DNA from 3 places in the Bacillus sp. MBGLi79 genome. Region 3 is predicted to be linked to each of the others. Evidence: riboswitches for the same ligand, from Rfam matches in the RefSeq annotation. Region 3 holds a riboswitch; each other region holds the start of a gene.
What was found. A riboswitch is a leader RNA that binds a small molecule or an ion and turns the genes downstream of it on or off. The one in region 3 is predicted to bind S-adenosylmethionine.
Positions count from the first base shown of each region.

Region 1: another riboswitch for S-adenosylmethionine. It lies ahead of C1T29_RS23365 (5-methyltetrahydropteroyltriglutamate--homocysteine S-methyltransferase); the one in region 3 lies ahead of mtnK (S-methyl-5-thioribose kinase).
Region 2: another riboswitch for S-adenosylmethionine. It lies ahead of metN (methionine ABC transporter ATP-binding protein MetN); the one in region 3 lies ahead of mtnK (S-methyl-5-thioribose kinase).

Region 1 covers NZ_CP026521.1:4,576,477-4,582,960, reverse strand. Annotated here, with positions in the region: gene C1T29_RS23370 (5-methyltetrahydropteroyltriglutamate--homocysteine S-methyltransferase) at 1-1,081, opposite strand, end outside; SAM riboswitch class I at 1,159-1,265, opposite strand; partial or broken gene C1T29_RS23365 (5-methyltetrahydropteroyltriglutamate--homocysteine S-methyltransferase) at 1,334-2,467, opposite strand; SAM riboswitch class I at 2,551-2,657, opposite strand; gene C1T29_RS23360 (LURP-one-related/scramblase family protein) at 2,723-3,211, opposite strand; gene C1T29_RS23355 (hypothetical protein) at 3,341-3,619, opposite strand; gene C1T29_RS25000 (hypothetical protein) at 3,897-4,022, opposite strand; gene pepT (peptidase T) at 4,130-5,362, opposite strand; gene yxjL (two-component system response regulator YxJL) at 5,412-6,068, opposite strand; gene C1T29_RS23340 (sensor histidine kinase) at 6,055-6,484, opposite strand, start outside.
Region 2 covers NZ_CP026521.1:3,774,356-3,780,839, reverse strand. Annotated here, with positions in the region: gene fadE (acyl-CoA dehydrogenase FadE) at 1-168, shown strand, start outside; gene C1T29_RS19325 (arsenate reductase family protein) at 279-635, shown strand; gene gcvH (glycine cleavage system protein GcvH) at 702-1,085, shown strand; gene C1T29_RS19315 (YusG family protein) at 1,141-1,377, shown strand; gene C1T29_RS19310 (toprim domain-containing protein) at 1,450-1,812, shown strand; gene C1T29_RS19305 (thioredoxin family protein) at 1,814-2,134, shown strand; gene C1T29_RS19300 (SCP2 sterol-binding domain-containing protein) at 2,241-2,585, shown strand; SAM riboswitch class I at 2,700-2,806, shown strand; gene metN (methionine ABC transporter ATP-binding protein MetN) at 2,912-3,937, shown strand; gene metP (methionine ABC transporter permease MetP) at 3,930-4,598, shown strand; gene metQ (methionine ABC transporter substrate-binding lipoprotein MetQ) at 4,612-5,436, shown strand; gene C1T29_RS19280 (carboxymuconolactone decarboxylase family protein) at 5,520-5,897, shown strand; gene C1T29_RS19275 (YuzK family famiily protein) at 6,091-6,228, shown strand; gene sufC (Fe-S cluster assembly ATPase SufC) at 6,421-6,484, shown strand, end outside.
Region 3 covers NZ_CP026521.1:1,627,555-1,634,038, forward strand. Annotated here, with positions in the region: gene kinE (sporulation two-component system sensor histidine kinase KinE) at 1-1,575, shown strand, start outside; gene C1T29_RS08275 (methylated-DNA--[protein]-cysteine S-methyltransferase) at 1,572-2,069, shown strand; gene C1T29_RS08280 (hypothetical protein) at 2,159-2,284, shown strand; gene mtnA (S-methyl-5-thioribose-1-phosphate isomerase) at 2,318-3,379, opposite strand; gene mtnK (S-methyl-5-thioribose kinase) at 3,387-4,580, opposite strand; SAM riboswitch class I at 4,673-4,829, opposite strand; gene C1T29_RS08295 (carbon-nitrogen family hydrolase) at 4,913-5,692, opposite strand; gene mtnE (methionine-glutamine aminotransferase) at 5,787-6,484, shown strand, end outside.

The DNA.
Region 1 (6,484 bases), 1.9 Mb from region 3:
GTTCTTCAGTCAGCTTGTTGCCTTCCTCAGTTGAAGCGAATCCGCATTGAGGGCTGAGGCAAAGCTGGTCTAAGCTGACATAACGGGACGCTTCTTCGATACGGCGTTTCACGTCATCCGGATGTTCAAGCTCACCGAATTTAGATGTCACTAAGCCAAGAACTAGCTGAAGATCAGACCGTTTTACATAACGGAGCGGCTCAAATCCGCCTGAGCGTGAATCATCATACTCTAAGAAAAGGCCGTCAAGATTCAAGCCGTCAAAAATGGTTTCGGCTGCTGCATCATAGCCGCCTTCTGCTGTCCAAGTGGACTGGAAGTTGCCGCGGCAAATATGCATGGTTACCGTCAAGTCATCCGGACGGTCTGCAATCGCGTCATTAATGGATTTCGCAAACAGCTGGCGAAGCTCGTCAGGCGTTGTTCCGAACGCTTCGATTTGTTTTAAGCCTTTTTCTGATAAGAAAACGGCCCATGCCGTATCATCAAGCTGGAGGTAGCGGCAGCCTCTGTCATAAAACGCTTGAATCGCTTTTTTATATGCTTTGGATACATCATGCTGGAAAAGGTGATAGTCGTTTTTATACGCATCCTTTTCCAGTTTTCCGCGGAAAAACAGCATATTCGGGCTTGGAATCGTCATCTTTGGCGTCGCGTCACCGGCAATGCTATGGAGAAATGAGTAATCTTCAAGCATTGGGTGAGTTGAAAAGTCGATATCACCTGTGACTTTAATGCCGCGTGCTTTTGTCTGTACGTTATGGAATTGAATGCCTTGCTCAGGAGTAAACGGCTCAACGCCATCTAAGTTTTCAAGGAAATCAAAGTGCCACCACGCTCTGCGGAATTCACCGTCTGTCACGACGTTCAGGCCGGTTTCCTTCTGTTTCTCCACAATGCGGATGATTTCATCGTTTTCGATCTGGCGAAGCTGCTCAGCCGTAATATCGCCGGCCGCTTTTTGCAGCCGCGCTTTTTTGACGGGCTCAGATCTCAGCAGGCTTCCGACTTGATCCGCGCGAAACGGCGGTTTTTTTCTTTGAAGTGATTGTTGTTCTGCGGGTGTTGTTTGTTGTGACATGTTGTCCATTCCTTCTTTCCATTCAAATATAAAAAAGCTCTTCCTTTGGATAAGGAAGAGCTTGCGTGACAATCTCAACCTTATCTTCAAGAGCAATCATTGCTCTAAAGGATTTAGCACCATTCTGTTAAACAGCGGTTGCCGGGTATCGCAGGGCCAGTCCCTCCACCTCTCTTGATAAGGAAAACCTTTTTATGAAATTTTCTGATATTATCTATTATTCACACATTTTCTATTTCTGTCAATGATAGATTATCTCCACACATCGTTGGCGATGTCGATGACATGGCGAAGCTTGGCCCATTGCTGTTCCTCTGTCAAAAGATTGCCTTCTTCTGTAGAGGCGAAACCGCACTGCGGGCTGAGGCAAAGCTGGTCTAAGCTGACAAAACGCGCCGCTTCATTGATACGGCGTTTCACATCCTCTGGATTTTCAAGCTCGCCGTATTTCGATGTGATCAAGCCAAGCACGATTTGCAGATCCTTGCGTTTCACAAAACGGAGCGGATCGAAGTTTCCGGAGCGGTCATCATCGTATTCCAAGAACAGGCCGTCAAGGTTTAAGCCGTCCAAAATCGTTTCCGCTACAGCGTCGTACCCTCCCGATGCCGCCCAGGTTGAGCGGAAGTTGCCGCGGCAAATGTGCATTGTGATCGTTAAATCATCAGGCCGGTCTGCCACTGCATCGTTAATCGTTTTGGCAAACAAGGCGGGCAATGTTTCTGGATCGCCTCCGAGCGCCCGGACAACCTCTCTGCCTTTTTCCTCAAAGAAGAGAGACCATGACGTATCATCAAGCTGGAGATAACGGCAGCCAACATCATAGAAGGCTTTGATTGCCTTTTTGTACGCTTGGGCCAAATCATGAAAATATTCCTCTTGATCGTTATAGATGCCTTTATCCGCCTTTTCGCCAAAAAACAGCATATTCGGGCTTGGAATCGTCAGCTTTGGTGTCGCGCCACCGGCAACTTCATGTAAAAATTGATAATCAGCAAGTGCTGGGTGGCTCGTAAAATCGAGTTTTCCCGTCACTTTGATGCTGCGCGCTTTCGTTTTCGCGTTATGGAACTGAATCCCCTCAGCCGGGATGAACGGCTCCACACCGTCAAGTCCTTCCAGGAAGTCATAATGCCACCAGGAACGGCGGAATTCCCCGTCTGTTACCACTTCAAGACCGATTTCTTTTTGTTTTTCCACGATGCGGGTGATTTCTTGATTTTCGATATCACGAAGCTGTTCCGCTGTCATCTCACCTGCCGCTTTTTTTTGCCGGACTTCTTTCACCGTAGCGGAACGAAGCAAACTGCCGACGTGATCGGCGCGGAAAGGTGCTTTGCGTTGTTTTTCTGTTTTTTGTCATGTAACATTCGTTTGTTGGACCATGTCATTCGCCTCTTTTTCTGAAATATTGAGCATGTAAAAAGCTCTTCCTTTGTGTAAGGAAGAGCTTGAACGATCAAATCTCCGCCTCATCTGCAAGAACGCAATGTTCTTAAGGATTTAGCACCATTCTGTTTGAAACAGCGGTTGCCGGGTATCATAGGGCCAGTCCCTCCACCTCTCTTGATAAGGTACAACTTCATATTTAAATTTCAATTATCTTAATATTATTACTTTTGGATCAATTGTCAATGCTTTTTAGAAAATACTTTCATCTTCATCGTTATATAAAACCATATCAAGCACGATCGCGATGGCAGTGCAAATCAGAACATCTTCCTCGTTTGCAATCTGCAAATGATAGGAATCACCCCAGCTGAGCCACTTTTTGCTCACTGACATCCGGACATTTTCCCTGTCCGTCAGCTGGAATTCATCCCTCCATAAGTCACCATCGATTTCCCAGTTAAGGCCGGAAATCACAAATTTCGGTTTGAAAAACGTTACTTTCTTCGTTACCTCACAAACTGTTTTCCCGCCAATTGAAATCTCATAGCGCGGCAATAAAGACATGAGTTTTTGTTCTATGGAAACGAGCGTTTTCCCGGATGAATCTGTCATTTGTAATGAGTCCCCTAACGAGAGAAAACGCCCTTCCACCTTGAAGATTTCTTGTTCATCCCGGTCATAAATGTGGAATGCATCTTTAAATGAGAACATTTTTTGTTTCATAAATAACCCGATCATTGCAGAAGTCTCCTTTTGGATTTGCCTTGTATGAAATTACGGATAGAGGATAAAAAGGTTTCAGGCTCTATCTCAACATAATTTTAAAAGGCTGCGTCATTCCGCAGCCTTTTCGTTTGAAATATAGAATTAGGAAAGATGCATCCGGCGTTTTTGGCGGATAGCGTCAAGGTCGATTAGGTTGTTGTGATGAGATGCGGCTGCTGGAAGAGGGCTTGTCTTTTGCGGTTTGCGGCGATTGTCCTTGCTGAAAGAAAAAAGAAGATAGCCGCATAAAGCGATGATAATAAATAGGATCATATTACATACCTCCCAAAAAAAGTTTTGGTACTCTCTATTGTACGGATAAAAAGCCAAAAAGTATTCAAAAAATTCTAAATCAAATAAAAATAAATAACTGCCCCTCAAAAACAGTCTAACCTGATGACCTGAAAATAGTCTTGCATTATGGTGATTGTTCTTGTTGATGATTGGTTCTATAGTTACTATCGACGATAAAATGAATTCCTTTATATAACTTTTAACCTAAATTAAAGTAATTCAAATTACCTGTTTTTGGATGCCGTTATCTTTCTTAATTAGTTTATACCCTATTTTGCGGAATTGAACACAAAAAACCCAAATTACGGAGCATTTGGGCGGTACGAGAGAATGCGGATTTTGTTTTGGGGATTTGGATGACTGGTCAGAAGAAGCGTTTGAACATTTTTCTGATTTTTTGAAATGGGCTGGATTTCTTTTGCGTGTTAAGCGGCCTGGAAATGATCCATTTTTTCAATAGGCTCTTTGCAGCAATTGCATGCTTTGTCATTGTTTTTCCTCCTCATTTGTTGATACTTGTTTTACGGAGGACGTGTTTAAAATGTTTCATTTTCACATAAAAAAAAAACCAGCCCTTTTTTGGACTGGCTTTTGGCATTACGCTTGCTCTTCAAACAGCTTTGCAATCTCAACGATGACATTTACGGCTTTGACCATGTTATCGGCTGAGATGTATTCAAATTTGCCGTGGAAGTTTTCCCCGCCGGTAAAGATGTTTGGCGTCGGAAGTCCCATGTAGGATAGCTGCGATCCATCGGTGCCGCCGCGGATGGGGGAAATTTTCGGTTCGATGCCGAGGTTTTCCATCGCTTGCTTGGCAATGTTGACGATTTCGATGACAGGTTCAATTTTCTCTCTCATGTTGTAGTACTGGTCGTTCATATCCAGCAAAATCCGGTCTTGCCCGTATTCGTTCTGAAGTTCTTCAACGGCGCGCTTCATTGTTTCTTTTCTGCTTTGGAAGTTCTCTTTGTCAAAGTCTCTGATAATGTAGTGAAGCTTTGTTTCCTCTACGTCTCCTTGAATCGACAGCAGATGGTAGAAGCCTTCATAGCCTTCTGTATATTCAGGCGCTTCGTCTGCCGGCAGCAGGCTGTTCAGCTTCATCGCGATTTTCGCAGAGTTGATCATTTTCCCTTTTGCCGTTCCGGGATGTACGTTGTTGCCTTTAATCGTAATTTTCGCGGCAGCGGCATTGAAGCTTTCGTATTCAAGCTCGCCGAGCGGGCCGCCGTCAACCGTGTAGGCAAAGGATGCATTGAACCGTTTCACATCAAATTTGTGCGGTCCTCTTCCGATTTCTTCATCAGGCGTAAAGGCGACTCTGATTGTGCCGTGCTTGATTTCTGGGTGTTTGATGAGGTAATCCATGGCCGTCATGATTTCAGCGATACCAGCCTTATTGTCTGCGCCGAGAAGGGTGGTGCCGTCTGTGGTGATGAGTGTGTGGCCCTTATAGCCAGACAGCTCAGGGAATTGATCAGGTGACAGGGTGACCTGCAGCTGTTCGTTAAGAACGATGTCATTACCATCATAGCTTTCGATGATTTGCGGATTCACGTTTTTGCCGGTAAAGTCTGTAGCGGTGTCGACGTGAGCGAGAAAGCCGATTGTCGGCACGTCTTTTTCAGTATTGGAGGGGAGCGTCGCCATGACATAGCCGTTTTCATCAATGGCTGCATCCTGCATGCCGATGGACTTCAACTCATCAACGAGCATGTTTCCTAATGTCAATTGGCCGGGTGTGGAAGGGCAGGTGTCAACGGATTCATCGGACTGTGTGTCGACTTTTACATATGTAGTAAACCGTTCAATGATTTCATCTTTCATTTCCAATCATCTCCTTTGTCTTATTTTATCATGGCGGGCTGAGAGATTTCTATTGCACAATACCGTTTCGAATGGCAAAAACGACAGCCTGTGTCCGGTCTTGGGCATTGCATTTTTGCAGGATGCGGTGCACGTGGGTTTTCACAGTGCTTTCACTGACGAAAAGCTTTTCAGCAATATCCTCATTTCTCAGCCCGTAGGCCATTTGCTGAAGAACCTCGAGCTCTCTTTTGGTGAACGGCTCTGCCAGTTCTTCGACATGAGTTTGCTGTTTCGCCCGAAATGTCTCACTAATAATTTTAGCGGCCGTGACTGTGCGGAAAATCGCCTCGCCCTTGGCCGCAGCGCGAATCGCATCTATCAATTCTTCAGGAAGCGTATCCTTCAGCAAATAGCCGACTGCGCCTGCACGGATGCCTTCAAATACATATTCCTCCGTGTCAAAGGTCGTTAAAATGACAATCTTTGTATCTGGAAGGGCGGACATGATGTCTTTCGCCGCTTCGATGCCTGAGCAATGCGGCATCTGGACATCCATGAGGATGACGTCAGGTTTTGTTTGTTTTGCGAGTGCTATAATATCGTGACCGTCGCCGGCCTCGCCAGAAACTGTCATATCCGTCTGGGCGTTGATGACGTACCGGAAGCCTTCACGCACAAGCGGCTGATCATCGGCAAGCGCGACGCGTATTTTATCTTTGTTCATCTTTTTGCTCCTTATTCGTTGTCGTGAGCGGCAATGACAGCTCAATTTGCAGGCCGCTCGGCTGCACGGCGCTAAAGGTAAGGGAACCGCCTGCTTTTTCAGCGCGTTCTTTCATTCCTGTCAGGCCAAATCCATAAGTAAGGCTGCCGGTGAATTGTCCGTCGTCGATAATTGTGACATAGAGATGGGTTTCGTCGTTAGAAATGACAGTCGCCGCATGAGAAGCGTCGGCGTGACGAATGATATTGGTCAGCGCTTCCTGCAAGATGCGGTAAATCGTTTCGCTTATGTTTTGAGGCCAAGACTCTTCTGACAGTCCGGCAGTATCTAAAGAAACATGCAAGCCGCTCCGTTCCTCCACTTGATGAATGAGCCCCCGCAAAGCGGTAAGTCCCACCATCGATTCACTTCGGCCC
Region 2 (6,484 bases), 2.1 Mb from region 3:
ATTGAAGCGCATGCGAAGGAATCCCTTATCGCAATGGAAGAAGGAGACTCACTCCGCATGATGCTTTCCGCTCTGCGAAAGCTGACACGCGTAACGCCTAAAAACGTGATTCAGAAAAAACGCGAGGCGGCGGCAGGCATTTTTGAGGCTGAGAAATATATTGTCTGATTGGCCATGAGCTCCGCATGCGCGGAGCTCTTTTTTAAGAAGCACTGTTTTAGGTTTTTAAAACAAACTGTGTTAAAATAACCTCGATTATTTTATTGAGGGGGAAGAAGATGTCGTTAACTTTTTACTGGTACCCTAAATGCGGAACGTGCCGCAAAGCAAAGAAGTGGCTTGAAGAGCATGGGAAAGAAATAAACGAAATACATATTGCTGAGCAGCCGCCAAGCAAAGAAGAATTAAAAGCGCTTTATGAAAAAAGCGGGCTGGATCTCAAGAAATTTTTCAACACGAGCGGCATGAAATACCGCGAGCTCAATCTCAAGGAAAAGCTGTATCACATGTCAGAGGACGAACAGCTCGAACTGCTGGCTTCAGACGGAATGCTGATCAAACGCCCGCTTACAACAGACGGCGAAAAAGTGACTGTCGGATTTAAAGAAGACCAATTTGAAGAAAACTGGGCTTAATGTAAATTTTTTTTGAAAAGTGTGGTATCTTCTTATTGTAGTGCTGTAAAAAATGGAGGGATTCAATTGAGCATACCAAAAGATTTGCGTTACTCAGGAGAACACGAATGGGTAAAAGTTGAAGGAGAAAAAGCCAGAATCGGAATTACGCATTTTGCCCAGTCCGAGCTAGGCGACATCGTGTTTGTCGAACTTCCTGAAGTGGGCGCTGAAATCAAAGCGGACGAGCCATTCGGCAGTGTTGAATCCGTTAAAACGGTATCTGAGCTTTATGCGCCGATTAACGGAACTGTTGTGGAAGTAAACGAAGATCTTGATGACAGTCCGGAATTCGTCAACGAATCTCCGTACGAAAAAGCATGGATGATCGTCGTTGAGCCGACTGACGCTTCTGAAATTGAAAAACTGATGACAGCAGAGCAATACGAAGAGATGACACAAGAAGACTAAAACAGGATAGCCGTAAAAGCAATTGGACACGCTAACGTTATGGGAGGTGTCCAATATGGCTTTCGACAAACAAAAGCTCGATGTCACCAACGACGTGACAGGCCGCTTTCAAAATGGCCGGCTCTCGTTATATCATGATAATGAGATGATCGGCCAAATGACAAGCATGAATGAATATGAGCTTAAGTCCGGTTATTCCTTTGAAAATGAGAAGTTTTATAAGACAGCCGATGTGGTCTCTGGTGACGACGCAAAATATGTAGATTGTGACTACGAAAACGGCTGGTGTTAAATGTAGGCGGTGAATTTCACTGCCTTCTTTTACAATCTGAACGTTTCAAATTTGACGCGGCAGGTGAAGAAGATGGATGAGCTGGAAAAGGTTATGATTGTCGAGGGGAAATCAGATAAAGAGAAAATCGAAAGCGTCCTGAATGAACCGGTGCGCATTATCTGCACAAACGGAACAATCAGCCAGCTGAAGCTTGAGGAATTGGCTGACGAGCTTTATGATAAAGACGTCTATATATTAGTTGATGCTGATGAATCAGGCGAGAAATTGAGAAAACAGCTGAAGCGTGAATTTAATGAAGCCTGCCATCTCCATATCGACAGAGCCTATAAGGAAGTAGCGGCTGCGCCCAGGCACCATGTCGCCTCTGTATTGCTGCGTGCGAATCTGAATGTCCATACTATTTTTCTTGAAAGAAAGTCCCGAGGTGTATAGCATGAAAGAACTCCAAGAACACGAACTTGATCACATTGAAGATGATGTGTACCTTCTATATTTATATACTCCGTTTTGCGGCACCTGCCAGCTTGCAAGCAAAATGCTGACAGTGGTGAAAGAAATGCTGCCTGATGTCGCCTTCTATCAAAACAATGTCAATTACTCTCCGACATTTGCAAAAGCATATCAAATTGAAAGCGTCCCTTGTTTTCTGCTGTTTAAAGGCGGAAAGGTGGTCGAAAGAGGATATGCGTTTCATTCCGTTTCTTATTTATATGAGCTGATCAAACAAAAATCATCTTCCGCATCCCAATTATGACATATTTCTCAGCATATCCAACGAAATTGTCGTTCGTTTTATAAAGGGGTTCTTGCGACAGAGAGAGAAATGTGTATGTATGACCAACAAATAGGAGGTTGTACATATGGAGAAAGCGGAAGTTTTAGAAGATGAGTATCAGCATCTGTTTTTAAAACCCCTTTTGAATGCCTCAACATTGCTCATTACCTTTCAAGGAGAAGCAGAAGCCTTAACCGTCTCAATAAACGAACAGGGAGAAATGAAAAAAGTTTCTCCGCCCCAAACGTCCAACCTGACCTTTTACGGAAACCAAACGGAAATTATTGATTTATTGCACGGAGATATTTCCCTTCAGCACTTGATTCAGAGCGGAAGCCTCAAAGTAAAGGGGTCATTCAGGGCCCTGTTAAAGCTAGAAGCCATTCTCTGGCTGACAAATGGATTTTTTCAGAGGATTTCAAAGAATTGAAAAATAATAAATTATTATAATAGTAAAAGTTGTCATCATTTATTTTATTGACATTTAATCATTCGCCGTGCTATTCTACATTAAGAATTTCCGGACGAAAAAGACTATATATTTCTCTTATCAAGAGAGGTGGAGGGAAGTGCCCTATGAAGCCCGGCAACCATCAACGCTGTTGAAATGGTGCCAATTCACACGAAGCGTTCAGCTTTGAAAGATGAGAGAAAGGCATTTTATATAAGCCTTTCTGCTCAAGTGTGCAGAAAGGCTTTTCTTTTGCAGAAAAAACCGGAAGATTTCTTAGAATAGTGTTAAGGCAGGTGATTGCTTTGATCAATCTTCAGGATGTTTCAAAAGTTTACAAGTCGAAACATGGAGATGTCAATGCTGTCCAAAATGTCTCGCTTTCCATTAAAAAAGGTGAGATTTTTGGAATTATAGGATATAGCGGAGCTGGTAAGAGTTCCTTAATCCGTCTGCTGAACGGCCTTGAGAAACCAACCTCAGGAACCGTGGAAGTGGCGGGAACAAAGATTAATGAAGTAAATGGACGCGGTTTAAGAAAAGCACGCCATGAGATCAGTATGATTTTCCAGCATTTCAATTTGCTTTGGTCGCGGACTGTCAGAGATAATATCATGTTTCCTTTAGAAATTGCCGGGGTGAAAAAGAGCGAGCGGATCAAGCGCGCCAATGAACTGATTAAACTGGTAGGTTTAGAAGGAAAAGAAAAATCATATCCGTCCCAGCTGAGCGGCGGTCAGAAGCAGCGTGTCGGAATTGCCAGAGCGCTTGCAAACAATCCGAAGGTTCTCCTTTGTGACGAAGCGACATCAGCATTAGATCCGCAAACGACAGATTCAATTCTGGATCTATTGTCCGATATTAATGAAAGACTCGGTTTGACGATTGTGCTGATTACGCACGAAATGCATGTCATCCGCAAAATCTGCAACAGAGTCGCCGTCATGGAAAACGGTAAGGTGGTCGAAGAAGGCGAGGTTCTCGACGTCTTCAAAAATCCAAAGGAACAAATGACAAAACGATTTGTTCAACAGGTGACAGAGCCAGAAGAAACGAAAGAGACGCTTCAGCACCTTCTTGATGATACAGCATCAGGAAAAATGGTTCAGCTCACATTTGTCGGTGAGTCAGCTGAACAGCCTCTGATTACAGAGATGATCAGAAACTTCAATGTCAGCGTCAATATTCTGCAAGGGAAAATTTCGCAGACGAAGGATGGAGCTTACGGTTCACTGTTCATCCACATTGACGGAGACGAGGAAGAAGTGCAAAACGTGATCCGGTTCATTAATGACAAACAGGTGAAAGCAGAGGTGATCACGAATGTTTGAAAAATACTTCCCGAACGTTGATTTAACTGAATTATGGAACGCGACCTATGAAACACTTTATATGACGCTGATTTCTTTACTGTTTGCTTTTGTCATCGGGGTCATCCTCGGCTTGCTGCTCTTTCTGACGAGCAAAGGAAGCCTCTGGCAGAATAAAGCGGTCAACTCTGTGATTGCTGCCGTTGTTAACATATTCAGATCGATTCCGTTCCTTATTTTAATTATTTTACTATTAGGGTTTACGAAGTTTTTAGTCGGCACGATCTTAGGGCCAAACGCCGCATTGCCGGCGCTGGTTATCGGCTCGGCACCGTTTTACGCACGTCTTGTTGAAATCGCGCTGCGTGAGGTGGATAAAGGTGTGATTGAAGCCGCTAAATCAATGGGCGCGAAAACGTCTACGATCATTTTCAAAGTGCTGATTCCGGAATCAATGCCGGCACTTATTTCTGGCATTACGGTTACAGCCATCGCTTTGATCGGCTCAACGGCAATTGCCGGAGCCATTGGTTCAGGCGGCCTTGGAAACCTTGCGTACGTAGAAGGATATCAGTCTAATAACGCTGATGTTACCTTCGTTGCGACTGTGTTTATTTTAATCATCGTATTTATTATTCAAATCATCGGTGATTTAATAACAAATATTATAGACAAACGATAAGGGAGGATTTACATTGAAAAAGCTATTTTTAGGTGCATTACTGCTTGTATTTGCAGGAGTTATGGCTGCCTGCGGTTCGAATAACGGCGCTGAATCCGGCAAGAAAGAAATTGTCGTTGCAGCAACGAAAACACCGCATGCGGAAATTTTAAAAGAAGCTGAACCATTGCTGAAAGAAAAAGGCTATACGCTGAAAGTGAAAGTGCTTAGTGATTACAAAATGTACAATAAAGCTTTAGCTGATAAAGAAGTGGACGCGAACTACTTCCAGCACATTCCTTACCTTGAGCAAGAAATGAAAGAAAACACAGATTACAAACTTGTGAATGCCGGCGCTGTTCACTTAGAGCCATTTGGTATTTACTCTAAAACATACAAATCACTGAAAGACCTTCCAGACGGTGCGACAATCATCCTGACAAACAACGTTGCTGAACAAGGCCGTATGCTTGCAATGCTTGAAAACGCTGGATTAATCACTCTTGATTCTAAAGTGGAAACCGTTGACGCAACATTGAAAGACATTAAGAAAAACCCGAAAAACCTTGAATTCAAAAAAGTAGCGCCTGAATTAACGGCAAAAGCATATGAAAACAAAGAAGGAGACGCGGTCTTCATCAATGTAAACTATGCGATCCAAAATAAATTAAATCCTAAAAAAGATGCAATTGAAGTAGAATCAACGAAAAACAACCCATATGCTAACATCGTCGCAGTGAGAAAAGGCGAAGAAGATTCTGCAAAAATCAAAGCGCTGATGGAAGTTCTTCACTCTAAAAAGATCAAAGACTTCATCGAGAAAAAATACGACGGAGCTGTGCTTCCTGTATCTGAATAAGTCTGAAACCCCGGATGAGCAATCCGGGGTTTTTTCGCGTATTTTCCTAAAAGCTGCTCATAATAAAAAGGAATGTTAAACAGATGGAGGGATTTTCTTTGAATCAAGACAGAGGAAGCATGCAGGACGCGCTAAAACAATATAAACATGGTTTAGGCACATTTGAACAAAAGATGCCGCTGATGGGAAGGAAATTTAACGAGTTTACTGAACAGTGCTTTGCCGGGAATTCTCTGACTGAAAGAGAAAAACAGCTGATCGCCCTCGGAATCGCCATCAATGCTCAGGACGAATATTGCATGATCTATCATACAAAAGGCTGTCTTGATCAGGGAGCGACAGAAGAAAACATTCTCGAAGCCGTCAGTGTGGCAGCGGCATTTGGAGGCGGCGCGGCCTTCAGTCAAGGCGTGACAGTTGTCCAGCAGTGCATTGAGGAATTCGGAAACACCACGCATTAAGAGAAGGAATATTCCGAAAAACCATTCTCATTTGATCTGAATGGATGCTTTCGTCTCATCTGCCGCTATTTCAAGCCATATCCTTTTTGCGGCATCAAACGCAGCACTGATAAAATAGAAAGCAAATATATGAAGGGATTGATTCATTATTTGCAGCAGCCAGGACAGACTGAACCTCGATTATACGTCAGAAATGGAAAAAGCGATGCAGCTGTCACACGGAATTGGATACGAGGAATACGGACGCCGGCTGGAAACAAGAATGAAAGTAGAGCGGCAGAGAGAGCTTGATTATCAAAAAAGCAAGCGGATTTCTGCAGGAGCTTATTGAGAAAATCAATCTTTTAAAAAAGGGTGGGAATCCACTCTTTTTCTTTTTCAATCGCTTTAATAAAGTGCTGATCTTTGTTAAACTTGAGGAATGTGCGAGGCACGATAAAAAGTTGTATTTACTTTTCATTTGTTATAAAATTAGAATGAGAATAAAATGAGAATAATGATTATATATTTTGGAGGTATAGATATGGCTGCTTCAACATTAACGATCAAAGATCTTCACGTTGAAATCGAAGGGAAAGAGATCTTAA
Region 3 (6,484 bases):
ACGCTCAACCGCAAGGGAAAAGCGAAGGGGGAGCTGCCTGTCAAGCTTCGTTCAGGAGTCCAAAAGCTATTTGAATTCACGATTACATCAAACATCATCAGCGGTTTTTATATGTCTATTATGAGGGATATCACAGAGAAGCGGTCTATGGAGCTTCAGCTCTTTAAAAGTGAGGAGCGGTTCAGAGAAATCTTTGAAAATGCGATGGACGCCATCATCATTTGGTCGAATGACGGAAGAATCGTTAAGGCGAATCAATCAGCCTGCAAAATTTTTGAGCTGCCGATGAACTTGCTGTTGAAAAGAAAGCTGTGTGATTTTCTCGTCGACTCGCAGCAGAAATACAGCATAACGAAAAGGAAATATGCAAAATACGGAGAGATCAGAGAAGAGCTGCTGTTTCAAATGGGGAATGGGCAGTTCAAAGAGCTCGAATTCACTTCAAAGCGGACCATACTTGAAAACCAGCATTTAACGATCTTAAGAAATGTCAGCGACAGAAAGCGGATGGAAAAGGAGCTTCGGGAAAGCGAGCTGAAATTCAGAAAAGTGTTCAACGGCTCAATGGACGGCAATGTATTGTTCGACAATCAATACAGGATTATCGACGCCAACCCGTTAGCAAGCCATATTTTGGGGCTGTCACATGAAAAGATCAAACAGCACAGCCTGCTAGATATTATTTCTGCTTATGAAATAGAAAATCTGGCATCACCGGCAAGGCAGATTAATTTTGATGAAATGGACAACGAAATTCCATTTTTGCTAAGCAGCAGTGACAATCGAAAACTCGAATTCTCATTTAAACGGAATATTATTCAAAATATGAACTTGGCTATCTTTAAAGACGTTACAGAGCGAAAAGAATTGGAGGAACGCCTGCGCAAATCAGATACCCTTCATGTTGTCGGCGAACTCGCAGCCGGCATTGCCCATGAAATCAGAAATCCGATGACCGCTCTTAAAGGCTTCATTCAGCTCCTGAAAGGAAGTGTCGAGGGAGACTACGCCCTTTACTTCAACGTGATCACCTCAGAACTAAAGCGCATCGAATCCATCATCACCGAATTCTTGATTTTAGCCAAGCCCCAGGCCATTATGTATGAGGAAAAACATGTTACCCAAATTATGAGAGACACGATAGACCTTCTAAACGCGCAAGCCAATCTCAGCAATGTACAAATGCAGCTTGATTTAATGGACGACATTCCCCCGATCTACTGTGAACCGAATCAGCTGAAACAGGTTTTTATCAACATATTAAAAAACGCCATCGAAGTGATGCCTGACGGCGGAAACATTTTTGTGACGATAAGGGTACTGGATCAAGATCATGTCCTCATCTCCTTAAAAGACGAGGGGATTGGAATGACAGAAGATAAATTAAAGCGCCTTGGTGAACCATTTTATACGACAAAGGAACGGGGAACTGGACTTGGGCTTATGGTAAGCTATAAAATTATTGAAGAACATCAAGGCGAGATTATGGTCGAAAGTGAAGAAGGAAAGGGCACCGTTTTTCATATTACGCTTCCCGTCAGACAGAATGCTGAAGAAAGAAGGAATGATGAGTGAATTACTATATGACAGCTGAAACGCCGCTCGGTGAATTTATCATTGCCGAAGAGGAGGGCAGGATCACCCGTCTATTTCTCAGTCAGGAAGATTGGATGGATTGGAAAGAAACCGTTCAGAAGACAGAACACAAGGAAACACCTCTTCTTGCAGAAGCGAAAAAACAGCTTCATGAATATTTCGCCGGAGAAAGAAAGACATTCTCCCTGCCCCTCAGCCAAAAGGGCACACCTTTTCAGAAAAAAGTGTGGGAGGCGCTGGAGAGGATCCCATATGGTGAATCCCGAAGCTATGCTGATATTGCCGCTGCAGTCGGGAGTCCGAAGGCGGTGCGCGCTGTCGGACAGGCTAATAAACGTAACGACCTGCCGATTTTTGTTCCGTGTCACAGAGTGATTGGCAAAAACAGCGCGTTAACAGGCTACGCCGGAAGCAAAACTGATCTCAAAGCATTTTTGCTGAACATCGAGCAAATCTCCTATAAAGAAAAATAAAACATATGGCACGTTCCCTTTTTTCACAGCCGACATATCATTTTATTAAGTTAAAAAAGTTGGTCTGATGAAAAAGGAGGACAAAGCAATTGAAGCCGAGCCGCTCTGAGAAAATTGCCGTTTTTGCCAAACTGTTTGTGAAACTGCATATCTTATCAAGCGCTCAAAAAGATGAAATCATCAATGTTAACAAAAAGAAACAAAAAAACCGCTGACTCAGCTCCAAATGAGCAAAGTCCAGCGGTTTTTTAATGCACCTTTTCACCTTTAAACAACTGTTCAATCTCTTCTGCATAGTTACCGGTCATAATCCCTTTTTCTGTGATGATTCCTGAAATGAGATCATGAGGTGTAATGTCAAAAGCGGGATTAAAGACAGGCACATCTGATGGAGCGGTCCGTACTCCGGAAATCTGCCTGACTTCGTCGGGATCCCGCTCCTCTATCGGGATATCAGCGCCGCATTTGACCTTCGTATCAAATGTAGATAAAGGTGCGGCGACAAAAAACGGAATATCAAAGGCGTTTGCTAAAATAGCAAGGCCGTATGTGCCGATTTTATTTGCCGTATCACCGTTCTTTGCAATTCGGTCAGCTCCGACGATAACAGCGGAAATTTGTTTTTCCTTCATCGTATGGGCGGCCATGCTGTCTGTAATTAGCGTGACATCAATGCCTCCCTGCATCAGCTCCCAAGCAGTAAGGCGTGATCCTTGCAGGACAGGCCTTGTTTCGCAGGCATAAATGTGCAATCCCAAATCTTTTTGTTTGGCCAAGTAAAACGGAGCTAGCGCCGTTCCATAGCGGCTTGTCGCGATTGAGCCGGCATTGCAGATCGTCATGATCCTGTCGCCTTTTTTGAAAAGCTGCAGGGCGTTTTGGCCGATCAACCGGCACGTTTCCTCATCCTCGACCTGAATCTGAATTGCTTCATGGACAAGGTTTGTTTTTGCTTCATTTACGGAAATCGCGTTTTCGACCGAATGACTCAGTCTCTCAAGCGCCCATGACAAATTAATGGCTGTAGGCCGTGAGCTGTTTAAATATTGTTTGATGTCTTCAAGTCTGCGCCGGAATTCCGTGACATTATCTGTTTCAATGTTTTTGGCAGCAAGCGCTAGTCCGAAGGCAGCCGTAATGCCGATCGCCGGAGCACCCCTTACTTTGAGCGTGACAATCGCATCAAATACATCCTCTTTCGTCGTCAGCTCCAAATATTCCGTCTCATCAGGAAGCTTTTGCTGATTTAAAATGGTAATAGCTGTTTCTTTCCATTCAACAGAACGTGGAACAGCAAATGAATGGGTCATGAATGGATCATTCCTTTACAAGTAACTTAAATAATTCAATCACATCTGTTATCGTTTTGAATTCCGAACGTTTTTCGATAAAGGCTGTGCCGGTTTCGAGCGCCAGCCGTTTTCTGCCGATTCGTTTATCAAACGGCACGATCGTATCCAGGTCAGCTACATGGGCAAGGCCGATCGTGCGTCGTATCAGCTCACAGCCCGCAAATCCGATTGCTTCTTCAAAAATATGGCTGAGCGTATCAGTGAGGTAACCGTCGATGTTGGCGTAAACATCCAGACTGTCCTTCTGCCAGGCTTCACTAAACGTCTCTTCAAACGTTTCCCAGAGCTGGTTGACATGTTCATATAACGGCTCTCTGTCAGCCCCGTCACGGCTGAGTGCGTTCAAAAATAAGTTGGCGATAAATTGCCCTACATCAAAGCCGATCGGTCCGTAAAAAGCAAACTCAGGATCAATCACCTTTGTTTCGTGCTCACTTGCGAAAATGCTTCCTGTATGCAAATCACCATGAATCAACGTTTCCGCAGACGTTAAAAATGACTTTTTCAGCTTAGCGGCTTCGATTTTAACGTTGTCATTATTCCAAAGCTTCTCGACAAAAGGACGAAGCTCTTCTTCAAAATCATTTGTGTCATGGTCGAAGAAAGGATCTGTAAAAACAAGTCTTTCCGTAATGTCGCATAGCTCAGGGTTTGTAAACTGTTTAACAAGCTGTTTTTTCACCTTAGGTTCAAGCGCGTAATCTGATGAGTAGAAAAGTGTTTTTCCTAAAAATTCACCGATGTGCCGTGACAGGTGCGGATAATTTTCACCCGCAATGAGTCCTTTTCTTGCGATTTTTAGGTGAGAGAGATCCTCCATGACGGTAACCGCCATTTCCGTATCAGAGTAAAACACTCTTGGAACCAAGTGAGGCACATGCTCGCCCTGACGGATGAGAGCGCTGCTTTCGATTCTTGCACGATCGATTGTGAGCGGCCAGCTTTCTCCCACCACTTTTGCATAAGGAACCGCCTGTTTAATGATCAATGCTTTGTTATGTTCTTGATCATAAATATGAAAAACGTAATTTAAGTTGCCATCGCCGATCTCCTGACATGTCAGGGTGCTTTTGCTTGGAAATAAGCCGAGCTTCACAGCCAACGCCACAGCGGAACTTTCATTTAACGTTTCGTATAAAGGTGTTTTTGTGACTGCCATCATCATAACCTCCAATTATGTAATCACTTAATATGTGGCCGTAAAAAAGCCTCCTTCTCAGAGAGAAGGAGGCTTAACATCTATGTCCGCCTCTCTTATCTCTCAGATCAGATCTGAATGGAATTAGCACCGTGCCTTAAGAGACAAGCGTCTCGGCGCGAAAAAGATGCGCCCCATTTCACAATGGAATTACGGTCGGTTGCTGTTGGGGTCAAAAGGCCAAATCCCTCGCCCAACTCTCGATAAGAGAATATATTCATTTGTTAAACAATTCTAATTTATCAGTTGATGAACATACTAACAGGTGTTTTAATAAGTTGTCAATATATTTTTTAATATAAATCTTTTCTGATATCATCGAAAACAGGGATGCTCTCCCGCACCTCGACACTTTTATGAAGGTCGATTTCCGCACGGACTATGCCTTCCTCACGGCCGCCTTCAGCAAGTACACGCCCCCATGGATCAATAATCAGGCTATGGCCTGCAAATTCATTATCCGGATTTGAACCAGTGCAATTGCAGGCTGCGACAAAGCATTGATTTTCAATGGCACGGGCAATAAGCAGGCTTCTCCAATGATCAAGGCGGGGGAGAGGCCATTCCGCGGAAATAAACAGCACGTTGGCACCTTTTGTCGTATGTTTTCTGATCCACTCCGGAAAACGGATATCATAGCAGATCAATCCTGTGCTTTTGACGCCGTCAAGCTCAAAGCATCCATCTTCGGAACCGGCTGATAAATACAAATGCTCATCCATCAGCTGAAAAAGATGGGCTTTTCTGTACTCTTTAATGATTTGCCCTTCCTTATCCGCGATGTACATTGTATTATAAACATCAGAATCCTTTCTGACAGCGACCGATCCGGCGACAAGATGAACTCCATGTTTTTTTGCCGTTTTCTTCAGCCAGCTCTGAACAAAATGGCCGTCTTCATCAGCGAGTTCATCAAGATTGGCCAGATCATATCCGGTCGTCCATAATTCAGGCAGAACAAGAACATCAGCATGTTTGCTTTCTTTTTCGATCAAAAATTCAGCCTTTTTTATATTTTCCGAAGGTTTACCATATGAAATATCAAATTGAAGACAAGATATCGTCCATTTCATCTTTTTAACACCCCAAATTTTTCTTTACTTTTTTCATTTAACCATATATGATGATGGACTATCATTTCAAGATTTTTTTAGAAGGTGAGAATAGATGAAATTTGAACAGTCTCATGTATTAAAGGAATTGCCTAAACAATTCTTCGCTTCCCTGGTGCAGAAAGTGAACCGAAAGCTCGCAGAGGGACACGACGTTATCAATCTAGGACAGGGAAATCCAGATCAGCCGACACCGGAACATATCGTCGAGGAAATGAAACGAGCTGTTGCTGATCCTGAGAATCATAAATATTCATCTTTTCGCGGCTCATACAGCCTAAAGTCAGCGGCTGCTGCATTTTACAAAAGAGAGTACGGCATTGATCTGGATCCGGAAACCGAAGTCGCTGTTTTATTCGGCGGAAAAGCCGGTCTTGTCGAGCTCCCGCAATGCTTGTTGAATCCCGGTGATACGATCTTAGTTCCCGATCCGGGCTACCCTGATTACTGGTCTGGTGTCACACTCGCGAAAGCGAAGATGGAAATGATGCCGCTCGTAAAGGACAGGGCGTTTCTTCCCGATTACAGCAGCATCCCCGCTCAGGTGAGAGAACAAGCGAAATTGATGTATTTAAATTATCCGAATAATCCGACTGGAGCTGTTGCTACCTCTAAATTCTTTGAAGAAACCGTGAGCTTTGCAAAAGAAAACGGAATCTGCGTCGTTCATGATTTTGCTTACGGCGCTGTAGGGTTTGACGGCTGTAAGCCTTTAAGCTTTTTGCAGACTGAAGGTGCAAAGGATATTGGAAT